One region of the Paenibacillus sp. OSY-SE genome, then DNA from elsewhere that is predicted to be linked to it. Evidence: predicted binding sites of a transcription regulator. Region 1 holds the regulator's gene; each other region holds the start of a gene.
The links. Region 1 encodes Rex, which represses fermentation and respiration genes when NADH is low (regulators of the CRP and FNR family bind a similar motif). Its sites were predicted from a motif close to TTGTGAAATATTTCACAA; they were not measured.

Region 1 (4,958 bases):
GCTGCTGCGGATACTGTTCCCTTCACTGCCGTCTTATCAGTTGGGATCGGTTGCGCATGAATTCGGAATCATCCATGACCGACCGCATCAAGCCGACAGCGACGCGAGAGCGACAGCCGATGTATTTATCCGCTGCCTGCAAGCGATCGATGACTTGCCGCTTCTGACTCTGCAACGTATTGTGGATGTATTTGGCGATCAAGAAGAGCGCGATTTAAAGTGGATGCTGGTGGAGAAGCTAAATGAACGTGAGCGGGACGTGTCCGATTGGGACGAGAAGGAAGGTAACTTTCCATTCCGTCAGCTAACGTTGAAGCAAGGGGATTGGACGGATACCCTTCCTCCGCGTGAAGGTTCAGAGAGCAGTCCGCTCAACAATGTGACGTTCCGTGGCTTTATGGATGAAGTGAGGAACAATTTGGCGAGTCTGTTGCCGAATTACGAGCCGCGTGAAGCTCAGGAACAAATGTTTAACGAAGTGATGGAATGCCAGGAGCAGGACCTTCATCTCTTGATTGAAGCTGGAACAGGCACTGGGAAATCACTTGGATACTTGCTCCCTTCCTTATATTACAGCGTATCTCAAGAGAAGAAAGTGATTGTTAGCACGCACACTATCAATTTGCAAGAACAGTTGAGACAGCGTGATTTACCGCTTCTGGAGAAGATTGTTCCGTTTCCTTTCAAAGCTTCGGTGTTAAAAGGACGCAGTCACTATTTGTGTTTGAGAAAATTTGAACATAAAATAAATCATAGAGAGTTCGTTCATGCGCGTGACGACAGCATAACCGCTGCTCAGTTTCTCGTCTGGCTAAGCCAGACGGAGCATGGCGATGATGAGGAGCTGCATTTGGTCCACAAAGGTCCAGATTTCTGGGATACGGTGTCCAGTGATAGCGACTCTTGTCTGAACCGGGCTTGCCCGTGGTTCCGGCGCTGCTTCTATCATCGGGCGAAGAATGAAGCGAATTTGTCGGACATTATTATAACGAACCATTCTCTGCTGTTCACCGATGTCATTGCCGAACATCGTCTGTTGCCTACCTATGAACACTTGGTCATAGATGAGGCTCATCATTTTGAAGAGACGGCAGGCAAACATCTAGGCATCCATTTGCAATATTTTTCACTCATTCATCCGTTAACGCGGCTATTCAAAGACAGCAAGAATGGAGCATTGATCTTGCTTCAGATGCGGCTCCGCCTATCCGGTCACGAGAAAGCGCTTATCTGGGCAGAAGGAATCGACAAGCTGCTCACGCAAATCGTCGACGTGAAGGAACAATGGGACCGTTTGAATGAAGTCTTGTTCCAATTGCTTCCTCCGACTGAGAACGGACAAGCCGAAGCCGCCGGGCAGACGGTATTCCGGTTGCCGTCGGGCGAACGTCCAGAAGCTTGGGCCGGCATCACCGAGCTGGAAAGCGACATCCATGTCCGGCTTAGCGATATTGTTCGGTCAGGAGAGAAGCTGGCCAACGAATGGAAGGATTACGATGACGATGAAATTCAGGGCGTTGTCGTGGACGTGACGGGATTGTTCAAAGAATTGGGCCTAGTTCGGGATGAATTCCGCAACTTTATGCAGGGGAAAGACCCGGAAACGGTCTACTGGATGGAAGGGAATTCCCAGTTCAAGCATAAATCGATGCATATGTACGCAGTCCCGGTCGATGTGAGTGATGCACTGAAACGGTATTTTTTTGAACCGAAGAAAAGTGTAATTCTGACATCGGCTACGCTGTCGGTCGATAAATCATTCCAGTTCGTGGCAGAACAAATCGGGCTGAAGGATGCGGAGCGGGATGGACGGCTGCACACGGTCATATTACCGTCACCGTTTAATTACCGGGAACAGGCATTAGTCGTTATCCCACGTGATTTCCCGAGCGTAAAGGGCGCATCAGATGCAAAGTTCAACCAGATGTTGACGCAATCGATAGCGGATGTCGCGCAAGTAACGAGAGGACGAATGCTTGTGCTCTTCACCTCGTATCGCATGCTGCGGGATGTATATGCGCCTTTGAAGGAAGCGCTGAGCGTTCACGGGATTCACGTGCTTGGACAAGGCATTGACAGCGGTAACCGCAGCAAGCTGACCCGCAGGTTCAGGGAGCAATCCGCTTCCGTCTTGCTGGGGACGAGCAGCTTCTGGGAAGGGGTGGACATTCCTGGAGATGCACTCACGTGCTTGGCGATTGTTCGACTTCCGTTCCAGCCGCCGAACCACCCGTTGGTCGAGGCAAAATCAGAGCGGCTGAAACGGCAAAATCAGAATCCATTCCGGAAGTATTCCGTGCCGCAAGCCGTTATCCGCTTTAAGCAGGGATTCGGCCGATTGGTGCGGACCTCGCAGGATAAGGGAATTGTCATCATCTATGATACGCGCGTGATCGAAACAAGCTATGGCAAGCACTTTTTATATTCCTTGCCGGGACCAAAGATGGAGCACATGGCTGCAGAGCAGTTGGTTCCGCGCATTGAAACGTGGTTGGACGATAATCAAAAGACGTTGAAGAGCGATGAGGGGACTTGATTTAAGATATGAAAACATTAAAAATATCTGAAGCTGTTGTTCGACGTCTGCCGGTCTATTTGCGTCATTTGATAGAACTGAAGCAGCGTGAAGTATTGACAGTTTCTTCTCAGGATTTGGGCCAGAAGCTGGATTTAAATCCAGCGCAAATCCGCAAGGACTTGGCTTATTTTGGAGATTTTGGACGCAAAGGCATTGGTTATGACGTATCTTATTTAATACAGCAAATCCGTCATATATTGAAGCTGGACCAAATTATTAACGTTGGCCTGGTCGGTGCCGGTAAACTGGGGCATGCGTTGTGCAATTACACGGTCTATTTGAAAGACAACATGAAAATCGTAGCTGTGTTCGACGCCATGGAGTCCAAGATTGGCACGGATATTAATAATCTGAAAGTTCAACCTATGAGCGAAATGATCACAACGGTTCGAAATCAGCACATCCGTATCGGAATTATTACGGTTCCGGCCGCGGAAGCGCAATATGTAGCGGAGCAATTCGTCGAAGCCGGTGTAGAAGCCATTTTGAACTTTGCGCCTGTTATTTTGAAGGTTCCGTCTCATGTGCGCGTGCATACTGCCGATTTCACAACGGATTTGTTTAGCCTGGCTTATTATTTAACGGATCAGGGAAAGGAAGTTCCAGTCCAATGACAAAGCGAATCATTATTGAAAATGGCGCCTTTGCGGTACTTAATGCTCAATCCGGGCAAACCTCAACCAAGGGAACGATGGTTATTGAAAATGATCGAATTGTCCACTTGGGAGATTCACTTCCCGCGCAGTTCGATACGAGTGATGCAGAGAGAATAAACGGCAAAGGTCTGTTCTTCCTGCCTGGTTTAATCAATACGCATGGTCATGCTGCGATGTCGCTCCTGCGCGGGTATGGTGACGACATGGTGCTGCAATCGTGGCTGCAGGAGAAAATGTGGCCAATGGAAGCGAAATTTACGTCACAGGATGTGTATTGGGGAACCGCATTATCCGTCGTTGAGATGCTTAAGGGCGGAACCACAACGTTCGTCGACATGTATGATCATATGGATGAAGTCGCTAAAGTCTGCGAACAGTCTGGCATTCGGGGCTGTCTAATGCGCGGCGCAATCGGGCTGTGTCCTGAAGACGTCCAGGATGCGAAGCTTAAAGAAGCGGTTCAATTCGCAAAAGACTGGAACGGCAAGGCGAATGGACGGATTACAACCGTGCTGGCGCCACATGCGCCATATACGTGTCCGCCGGCATTCATTGAGAAGTTCGTGCAAGCGGCACATGATATGGATTTACCTCTTCATACACATATGTCGGAGACGAAGGCGGAAGTGGAACAGAACGTGAAGGATTATGGGCTCCGTCCGGTTGCTCATTTAGAGAAATTAGGCTTCTTCTCCCGGCCGTCGTTCATTGCACACGGGGTACATTTGACAGATGAAGAAATTGCGACTCTGGCTCACTACCATGTAGCTGTGTCTCATAATCCAGGCAGCAACCTCAAGTTGGCGAGCGGTGTAGCTCGGGTTCCTGAATTGTTGCGCGCAGGAGTTGTCGTCTCTCTCGGAACGGATGGTCCGGCCAGCAACAATAACTTAGACATGTTCGAAGAAATGCGGCTTGCTGCGCTTATACACAAAGGAGTATCGGGAGATCCAACCGCGATTCCGGCTGCAGAAGCGCTGCGCATGGGTACCGTATACGGGGCGAAGACGATTTCGCTTCCTGATGTAGGATTGCTTGAGGTCGGTATGAAGGCAGATATGGTTGCGGTAGATATCGATCAAGCTCACTTCATTCCACATACGGATCTCGTATCTCACATGATTTACTCCGCTTCGGCTAAAGATGTGAAGCATGTGTGGATTGATGGAGAACAGGTCGTGAAGAATGGCGAATGCCTGACGTTAGATGAAGAACGTATCCGTCATGAGACGCAGCAATGCTTCGAGCAGCTGCTGCAGCGATAAGCGGGGGGATTTATTCATGGTAAGAAGCCGCACACGTCGGCGTTCCAAATGGAAATGGTATATCCCGCTGGCGGTTCTTATTCTGATTCTTCTCATTGCTGCCGTATATATGTATGTGCAATATATAAATGCTGATGAGCGAGTGAAAGAAGCTGATATCATTCGCCAAGCGAATGATAGTGTAAAGCTCGCAGAAATATCCGGTGTCGAGAAGAGCGTATGGGACGACATTGTCTATGTTGTTGAAGGTAAAGATGAACAAGACCAAGAACGACTGGTGTGGGTGTTTCCGAAGAAAGTCGTATCTATGTACGCCTTTGAAGGAATAAAAAAAGATGCGATGAAAGCAAAAATAAAAGAGCAATATAACAAGGTTCACATCGTACGGCTTATTCCCGGATATAAAGACGGGCAATATGTATGGCAGGCGATGCTGGAGCGAGCGGACGAACAGGGCGC
Region 2 (4,958 bases), on a different contig from region 1:
CCCCTGCACATGCAATAACGAGATCAGACGAGAAGCTTTTTGCACCGACAGCTACTCCTGTTACACGGTTCGACTGATATTGAAGCGTAGCATCCCCATTGATCAAGACTGCCCCGTTTCTTTGTGCTGATCGGATCAACGCATCGCGCAGCGCACGACCATCTACCCGAGCGGCACCGCTAATATGAACAGAACGATAACCTTCTGCTAACAGCGGAAACCGCTCATGGGTTTCTGTTTCAGTAAGCTGGGTAATTTCACCGATTTCCGGTGCATCCGCTTTTCGTACATGTGCTCGCTCCTCCATCTTTCTGATCTTCTCCAAATCATCATGAATACAAAGAGCACCGACTTGAGCATAGCCTGTTTCTGTTTCACCCTCGCTTTTGAGTTCTTTAATTAACCCAGGATAAAAATGTGCGCCGGCCTTTGCTAACTGGTACCAAGCTTGATTACGTCGTTGTGATAGCCAGGGGCAGATAATGCCGGCAGCGGCATCCGTAGCCTGCCCTTGATCTTTGCGGTCTACAATAAGGACATCCGCCCCCATTTTGGCTAACTGGTATGCTGTCGATGCCCCAAGAATTCCTGCTCCGACTACGATGACTTTCTTCATATTACATCCCTTTCCTAACTCCTTGTATCCATTATACATATTATCTAAACTTTGCAACTGCCTGAACATAAAACTTCTAAATAAGTTGCTTTAGGATTTAGCCTGCTTATTTTAGCCACTGCACCTTCATCTTTGTCGAGCTTGGCGATCAAATATTTAGTCTATTACTGCCGGAATAATACATTCCTTAATCAGTGTCCATCTATCACGAGGATTCATGATGAATTCGGATGCAATGGCTACGACTAGGTCTTTGTCTGGAATGCAACAAATGACATTACCGCCATCGCCTAGTGCTAAGTATGCAAAATCCCCGTCCTCTTCGCGTAACCACCATAGATAACCGTAATGATTGGGGTTCATCGTTGTTGATTCGTCAATCCATGTCCCCGAAATAATTTGATTATTGTCCCAAATGCCATAATTCAGATATAGCAAACCAAAACGTGCCATATCACGAGGACTTAGCGTAAGTCCCCAGCCTCCTGTGGAGTTACGGTTTGGGTCTTTCACCCACCCTTTCACATTCTTCCCGAATAAATCATCAAACCCAAATGATTTCATTTCATAATCCGGGATTTCTTTCATGCCGATCGGTTTAAATAAGTGTTCGTTGGCAAACTCACGGGCACTTTGTCCTGTGCTGCGAGTGATGATGGCTGAAAGCAGATGCGCCCCTGCGGTGGAATACTTAAAAGCTCCAATACTTCCTTTTTGGCCTAGCATATCCAGCGTATACGTTACCCAGTCAGGCTGCATACACATCTTGTCCAGTGGCTCGTGCCAGTCCTCAAATGGATAAGGAGCCGTCATCGTGAGAAGATGGCGTATGGTGATTTCTCGTTTCTGCTTATCAGCAGCATCGGGTACATATTCGGAAAAAAAATCCAGCACCTTCTGATCTATATTTTTAATATATCCAGTATCTATGGCAATACCAATAAGGGCAGATATTATACTTTTCGTTACAGATGCCACATGGTGCGTATCATCCGGGCCATAGCCATTATAATATCTTTCATAAGCAATAGATCCATTTCTCACAACAACAATACCGTTTATATTGCTGTACTCGGCTTTTATCATAGGTTCAAGCTCTGACAGCTTTACAGAGTCTATTCTCAAGGTTGCCGGCTCTGCGGCTTGCCATTCTGTCGTTGGCCAGTTGTTTATGTTCATTATAGGTAGTACCTCTCTTAAAGAGTTTTTTTAGCGAGCGTTAAGGAAAATATCAGGTCTTGCTACTATTTTTTCTTTACAGGAAAATACACCTCGGTAACCATATCCTCAGGAACAGTGGCTTGATTAGGGTCGGTTACATAGACTTCATATGGTGATTTCACCAATTCATATCCTTCATGTTCTACCCATTCCCTCAGCTTGGCATATACCGATGTCAATTCTGCATATGAACCCTTTACAACAGACTTCGCACAAAGGCCTCCAGGCAAATCTCTCGTTCCCTTTACAGCCTCCTCTATCGGGATAGCAAACTCTGTATCATTGCCGGCAGGATTGTATTCAGGGCTGTGATAAATCGTCATTGGAGTACCTAGCAAGGTGAGTTTTTCAGCAGCAATCTTTTCATACAGCCTGCTGAAATGCGTTCCATATCCTGCAACATAGTCATCGCTACTCATCATCCGGCGCATATAAAGGATATTCATTGGCTGGGTTTCAACAAGTTGTACTTCTATATTGTCAAGGTATGACATAATCGGTGTGCCCTTCTCTAAAGTTAAAATATCATGAGTCATTTGTTTGAGGATATGTTCAAGAGCATTCAGCTCTTGCAGTATTTCCCTTCTCTTGCGATTAAGGGCGGAACAAAGAATCTCTTCGGATTGATCCTCTTCCCATTCCAGAATGGATTTAATTTCTTCCAGAGAAAAATGATAAGATTTCAATCGGTTAATAAAGAGCATCTTTTTTAGTTGCCGGATGGAATAATACCGATAACCGCTTTCAGGATTTATCTCATCAGGATGAATTAATCCAATTTCATCATAATATCGAAGCGTTTTTGTAGATACTCCGCATATCTTTGAGAATTCTCCAATCGATAGCAAGAGGTCACCTCCATTCTTCGTAGTTTTACACGGACTACATGCTTTCCATTTCGATCTTTGTTCCATTTCACTGTACACCTTCCCCTAATGGAAAAGTCAAATGCAAAAGTATTGAGTTTGGAGATTTTCACAAATAATAAAAAGTGGAAATTGACATGCTATATGTGATGAATTGCAAGAGAGTCCAGAGCAACCCCGGAGACTTTACCGTAGCAGACGGAAGGGCACTCTTTGGGGGTTAGGCTCCTTATGTTCATCCTAGAGACAGTAGAAATTCAATAGTGGAGGATTACATGATGCGAAAAAAATCAAACATTGCCCTGATTCTTCTGCTCTCCATCCTGCTCATCCTATCAGGATGCGGAAACGTAAGCAAGAAACCGGAGAAGAACGCGGGCACGAACAACACTGCGCAAAAAGAGAAGGATAAAGGGAAAAAAGATGCTACGTCGGGTGCATCGATGGCGAGTTATACGCCGCTTGAGGAGCTAAAAAACAGTTACGACATCGTGATCGTTGGCGCGGGCGGCGCAGGCATGACTGCCGCGCTTGAAGCCAAAGCCGCAGGCATGAATCCAGTCATTCTCGAGAAAATGCCGGTTGCAGGCGGCAATACAAGCAAATCGTCTTCCGGCATGAACGCATCGGAAACGAAATTCCAAAAGGAGCAGGGCATTTCGGACAATAATGATTTATTTTACGAAGAGACATTAAAAGGTGGACATAACACGAACAATAAGGATATGCTTCACTTTTTCGTCGACAAGTCAGCCAAAGCCATCGAGTGGCTGGATTCCATCGGCATCACATTGAACAATATCACGATCACGGGCGGCATGAGCGAGAAACGGACCCACCGTCCTAAAGATGGTTCCGCCGTTGGCCAGTATCTTGTGACCGGCTTACTGAAGAACGTTCAAGAGAAGAGCATCCCGATATTTGTCAATGCCAATGTCAAAGAAATTACGAAACAAGATGGAAAAGCGAACGGGGTGAAAGTTGTCTTCGGTCAGAATGGCGAAAAAACGATCGCTGCGAAATCCGTCGTGATCACGGCTGGAGGATTTGGCGCCAACATGGACATCATCGCCAAGGTTCGGCCAGATCTAGAAGGCTATGTGACGACGAACCAAAAAGGAAGCACCGGCGACGGCATAAAAATGATCGAAAAAATGGGAGGCAACACAGTCGATATGGAACAGATCCAGGTTCACCCGACGGTGCAGCAGGAAAACTCCTACCTCATCGGCGAAGCGGTACGCGGTGAAGGCGCAATTCTCATAACGAGCAAAGGCAAACGGTTCATTAACGAAATGGCTGCTCGTGACAGCGTAACCGAGGCGATCACTAAGCTGCCGGAGAAAAACGCTTTCCTTGTATTCGATTCAGGCGTCAAATCACGCTCCAAAGCCGTCGAACAATATGAAAAAATGGGCTTTGTGAAGACAAAGGACAAAATCAAGGCGCTGGCTGAAGAAATCGGCGTACCGGCGGATCAATTACAAAAGACCCTCGATAGCTGGAACAGTGCGGTAAAAAATAAGAAAGACGCCGAGTTCGGCAGAAAGACGGGAATGGATCATGACCTTACCGCTGCGCCGTACTACGCCATCAAAATCGGCCCAGGAATTCACTACACGATGGGCGGTGTGCGAATCAACACGAATACGGAAGTGTTGGACAAAGACGGAAAAACGATTCCGGGTCTTTTTGCCGCGGGTGAAGTTACTGGAGGTCTGCACGGAGAGAACCGAATCGGTGGTAATTCAGTCGCGGAAATCATCATATTCGGACGTCAAGCCGGTATTAAGTCCTCTGAATACGCCAAAACGGTAAAATAAGAGATTAAAACTGATAAAAGGGAGCTCCGCAGCGTACAGCGGGTGAGCTCCCTTATATAAACTGTCAGCTATATAACCAAGTCGCGCCGAACGGATTGGAAAATACGGTGTAAATCATCGTCTTGTTTTTCTATGGCAATTACATTATTGTCACGTTTTACTTCACTGATAGCCACATTATAAATATTGCGCTGTAACCGATCGCTTACAATCCAGAATACCCAGTGGTGGCCCTTCGTATAAGATTTCTCCGCCACCAGTACCACCATCTGGGCCCAAGTCAATGATCCAATCACTATTCCGGATTACGTCCAAGTTATGTTCAATGACAACAACGGTATTGCCCTTCTCCACGAATTTATTGATGATCCTCAGGATATTGGAGACATCTGACATATGCAATCCGGTCGTCGGTTCATCAAGAATATAGAT
Region 3 (4,958 bases), on a different contig from region 1:
GGGCGATGAACAGCAGCCCGAGCCAGATGGAATCGCCGCTGCTCCGATACCGAGCATTTGTCGAGCAGAGTATGCTGCTGTTCTTGCAGTCCGACCAGTTGCAGCAGCTGGTCCACCCGCGATTTGTTGAACGAGCCGTACAGCTTCATATAGAAAATGAGCGCTTCTCGCGCAGAAAGCCGCTCATGAATGGCGTCTATTTGCCTTATCCAGCCGATACGGGAAGTTGCGGAGGCAGCGGACAGAGGCTGGCCGCCCCATGTCGCTCGTCCAGCAGAGAGCTTCGATCTGTCCATTAACACATCTATAATTAGCGAGCCGGTTATATGATTGCATTGAACTGCCAGGCATTGGCCGGGCCGTATCGTTAAGCTAAGTGATTCTAATAATGTTGAATTTCCTTTCGTTACGTACAGTTTGTCTAAAATAAGACCGTCCGAATCCGAGGCGGGCTTCAAGGTCATGGAGAACACTCCGTTTCTTTATAATCAAAAATTGTGTAATAAATATCATTTATTATCATAGATCGAGATGATGGAGTTGAGTAGTCTGTTGTCGTGGAAAAGAAGCTTGTAAAAGCAGGGAAAAGAGTAAACGTTCGTGTTTTATCCATATAAAATAAGGTTTGAAACTGAATTCCGCCTGTTTTTAATGTTTAATCACGAACATTAGGCTGATAAACTGTTGACATGTTCGGTAGAGTTCGATACAATATCCATGTCGCCAGCAAAGCGACTGCAAGGAGCGATTGGACTCTTATTTGTTTATCCTGTTCGTATATCCCTGGAGATAAGGTCTGGGGGTCTCTACCAGGAGCCGTAAATTCCTGACTACGATGGGTGTGCTTTTGCATACCTGAACGTAACAGGATTTTTTTTTGCCCGCATCATTGTGGGCCCTGGAACAGAGACGAATCAGACCAAGACAACGCGCATATCGAGGAGGAACCAATGAGCAAATATGATGTAATTGTCGTTGGCGCAGGACCGGCCGGAATTTTTACATGCTATGAACTGACGTTGAAGGCTCCCCATTTGAAAGTGATGCTGGTGGATAAAGGACATGATATTTACCGCCGCAGCTGCCCAATATTGGAGGAGAAGATTCAAATGTGCCCGCCGGCTGCTGGCAAGAAGGAATTTGCGGGCTGCCTTCCGGCGTGCTCTATCACGAACGGGTTCGGTGGTGCCGGAGCTTACAGTGACGGCAAATTTAACGTTACAACCGAGTTCGGGGGATGGATGACCGATTATTTGCCGCCCTCGCACGTGTTGGACTTGATTAAATATGTAGATGGCATCAATTTGGAACATGGTGCGACACCAGAAATTACAGACCCAACGACTGAGACCGTTCGCCGCATTGAGCAGCAAGGTTACGCAGCTGGGCTGAAGCTTCTGCGGGCGCAGGTGCGCCATCTGGGTACCGAGCAGAACTTGGAAATTATGAAATCGATATATGAATATTTGCGCCCGCGCATTGATATGGTGTACAAGGCGGAAGTGGCCGACATCGTCACCGTCAAGCAGGACGGCCGCCATGTGGTGACAGGCATCGAGATGAAGAATGGAGACACCCATGAGGCTGCTCAGGTCGTAATCGTCCCCGGACGTGACGGTTCGGCGTGGCTGACGGAAATCTTGAAGAAGCGCCGCCTGAAGATGTTCAACAACCAAGTGGATGTCGGCGTGCGCGTGGAGACATCCGATGTTGTTATGCGTGAAATTAACGAGCATTTATATGAAGGGAAATTCATATTCAATACGTCCGTCGGGACACAGGTCCGCACCTTTTGCAGTAATCCGTCAGGGCACGTCGTGGTGGAGAATCATAGCGGCATTATGTGTGCAAATGGTCATTCCTTCAAAGACCCGAAGCTCGGCTCCGCCAATACGAACTTCGCGCTGCTCGTCTCGCATAAGTTCACGGAGCCGTTCGACAAGCCGAACGAATACGCGCGCGAGATCTGCAAGCGGGCGAATGATCTGTCCAACGGGGGCGTCATTGTACAGAAATTCGGCGACATTATGCGCGGACGCCGTTCCACGGACAACCGCATCAAGGAAGGCTTCCTTGAGCCGACCTTGAGAGAAGCGGTTCCGGGTGATTTGGGCCTCGTCTTGCCATACAACACGATGAAAAGTTTGGTGGAGATGGTGGAGGCACTGGATAAAGTAACGCCAGGCATCGCTTCGGAACATACGCTGTTCTATGGGGTGGAGGCGAAGTTCTATTCTGCCCGGCCGAAGCTGGACCAGACGTTTGAATCGGAAATCGCGGGGCTATATTGTGGTGGAGACGGTGCGGGAACGACCCGCGGACTGGCGCAAGCCGGGGCGGCAGGCGTTCATATCGCCCGCAGTATTATGGAGAAGCGCGAAGGAACCTTCATCTAATATAGGCAACAAAGTACGTTCAACAGGCTTGCAGGCGTTATACGCTCGCAGGCCTATTCGGTATGGGGAGCACCGTTGCGACTTGTGAATAAAATGGTACATCTTTGAAGCAATCTTTGTGATAAATTGCACAACATCGTCTGAAACACTTCGTTACAATGAACTTGCAACCGGAACTTCTCATGCACATGATGCTCGAAAAAGAGAGGAACGGCTGCAGATTTTCTTGACATGACAGAATCAGGCATATCTGTATTGGTGTACAGGGGGGATTCATATGGCTGGCTATTTAAAGCCGCAGCAGATTGCAGAGGCGACGGTAGAGACCGGTGTTGTGAAAGCGAGAAATCCGCTCTCGGCGATGATTATCCTTGGATTTCTTGCCGGAGCGTTCATTGCGCTCGGGTACTTGCTATATATTCGTGTAACCGCAGATGCGCCTCAAGAATGGGGCAGCATCAACAGCTTAATCGGAGCGTCATTGTTCCCGGTGGGGCTCATTCTCGTTCTGCTTGGAGGCGGGGAACTGCTGACAGGCAACATGATGGCAGTGCCATTGGCACGTATGAAAGGCCGCATTTCTACGGGCGAAATGATGCGCAATCTGATCGTCATTACATTGAGCAACTTTGTAGGAGCGCTGTTCGTTGCGTATTTCTTCGGGCATATCGTCGGTCTGACGGCATCTGGGGTTTACTTGGAAAAGACGGTGGCAGTGGCGGGGCATAAGCTGCACGACAGCTTCCTGCAAGCATTCATATCCGGTATTGGCTGCAACTGGCTTGTTGCGCTGGCAGTCTGGCTATCTTACGGGGCCAAGAGCTTCAGCGGCAAAATTATGGGGATATGGTTCCCGACCATGACATTCGTTGCCATCGGATTTCAGCACGTTGTGGCTAATATGTTCGTCATTCCGGCGGCCATATTCGAAGGCCACTATAGCTGGGGAGACTATTTCGTGAACTTCGTTCCGGTCTGGCTTGGCAATTTGGCTGGCGGCGTCATCTTCGTGGCTGGAGCTTATTATTTGACCTACTTGCGGAACGTTCCCGAGAAAGAAACAGCTGTGAAGACGCAAGCTGTGCCAGCGCAGTCAGGCACTTCCACATCTGCGGGGGCATCGACGGCAGGGGCGAGCATAAGCTAATTCTATTTATATTAAAAAACTGACATATGAACCAAGCCCTTATACGGCTTGGTTTTTTCGGTATCTCGCCTTAGAGTGTCACGTTACCCTTCCCGAAGAAGGTATGCCTGTTCCTTCCCTTGCCTTGCTTCACTCTCCCATTGATTCAGAAAGGCAGCATGCCCTTCCCTTTGAAACGAAAACATGATATCGGGCTTCCGTGCTATGGCCCTTATGTTCATTCTCCCATACAGTCAGGAGGGATAACATCGAGGATAAGGCACATTCCGTTTCGTATCCTGCCATGAACCGACCGCTCATGATGGCAGTTAACTAGAGTGGTCACTGGACGTGTCGCTTTCTGATGGAAGGGGAGAATGGAGCAAAGGGGCGGGTGAAGTGAATCACCGTCAGTTAGAACGCGCACTGTACGACGGAACATTGCGTTCATGATGAAGAGTCAATGCCCTACTATTCGACAGACGGTGCGCGTGTCTGTATATGCCCCGGTTGAGCGAGCTGGGAAATGTGCTAGAATAGGCAGTGGTTCGTGTTAAAAGAATGAACTTTGCAGCAACAGGAAGGTGAGCCATTACTATTCTCTGTCTGTAAATGATCACATATAGTACAATAATACAGTGGCTCGATTAGCTGTGGGCGGCATACTAAGCTGTAACCGTTTCCGCAACGGACGTATTGCTCACGGCGTGCCGCAGGAGGCGCAGCCGTTCCGGCTCGGGCATCGCGCGCAACATGTAGAAAAAGGCTATCAGGATATGAAATGATGACCACTTGGAGGGAACTGGCATGAAACTGAACATGCAAGGCAACATCGACGATTTGACACAAGGGGTGGTTGAACTTCAGCGACTGTTAGGTATTGAACTAGCGGAGGACGGCATTGCTGTGCACGTGGAGCGTGGGGACGGTCCTCTCACAGTCAAGCTTTCACAAGGGCAAGGTGTGATCCGCTATCAAGACAAGATTCACTTCTTCCGTGCGCTTGGGCTCTTTGTAGAGCAGGCGCGTGCGCAGGCGGAATTTAGCATAACGGAACATCCTCAATTTACTTATAACGGAACGATGATCGACGCTTCGCGTAACGCTGTTCCGAATGTGCATATGATGAAAGAAATGATGCGTTCCATGGCTCTGATGGGCTTGAATGGCGTCATGCTCTATACCGAAGATACGTATGAAGTACCAGAACGTCCATATTTTGGTTACATGCGGGGCCGCTATACCGCCGAAGAATTGTACGACATCGATCAGTATGCTGCACAGTTCGGCATCGAGATCGTTCCATGCATACAGACGCTGGGCCATCTGGCGCAAGCGCTGAAGTGGGATTACGCGGATGAATTGCGCGATACGGAGGACGTGCTGCTCGCCGGTTCCGAGGAGACGTATCGATTTATCGAAGATATGATCGTGGC

Region 2: A372_RS0117470 (flavocytochrome c) is a predicted target of Rex. The motif match lies at 2,801-2,818, and genes of this name have one in related genera.
Region 3: A372_RS0108425 (formate/nitrite transporter family protein) is a predicted target of Rex. The motif match lies at 2,513-2,530, and genes of this name have one in related genera.

Annotation. Positions count from the first base shown of each region.
Region 1 covers NZ_ALKF01000184.1:61,245-66,202, forward strand. Annotated here, with positions in the region: gene dinG (ATP-dependent DNA helicase DinG) at 1-2,536, shown strand, start outside; gene A372_RS0116040 (redox-sensing transcriptional repressor Rex) at 2,545-3,192, shown strand; gene A372_RS0116045 (amidohydrolase) at 3,189-4,499, shown strand; gene A372_RS0116050 (cell wall elongation regulator TseB-like domain-containing protein) at 4,516-4,958, shown strand, end outside.
Region 2 covers NZ_ALKF01000187.1:37,599-42,556, forward strand. Annotated here, with positions in the region: gene A372_RS0117455 (NAD(P)/FAD-dependent oxidoreductase) at 1-616, opposite strand, end outside; gene A372_RS0117460 (serine hydrolase domain-containing protein) at 773-1,795, opposite strand; gene A372_RS0117465 (MerR family transcriptional regulator) at 1,861-2,685, opposite strand; gene A372_RS0117470 (flavocytochrome c) at 2,982-4,526, shown strand; gene A372_RS0117475 (ATP-binding cassette domain-containing protein) at 4,704-4,958, opposite strand, start outside.
Region 3 covers NZ_ALKF01000164.1:35,241-40,198, forward strand. Annotated here, with positions in the region: gene A372_RS0108415 (LytTR family transcriptional regulator DNA-binding domain-containing protein) at 1-464, opposite strand, end outside; purine riboswitch at 754-853, shown strand; gene A372_RS0108420 (NAD(P)/FAD-dependent oxidoreductase) at 951-2,396, shown strand; gene A372_RS0108425 (formate/nitrite transporter family protein) at 2,674-3,543, shown strand; gene A372_RS0108435 (beta-N-acetylhexosaminidase) at 4,330-4,958, shown strand, end outside.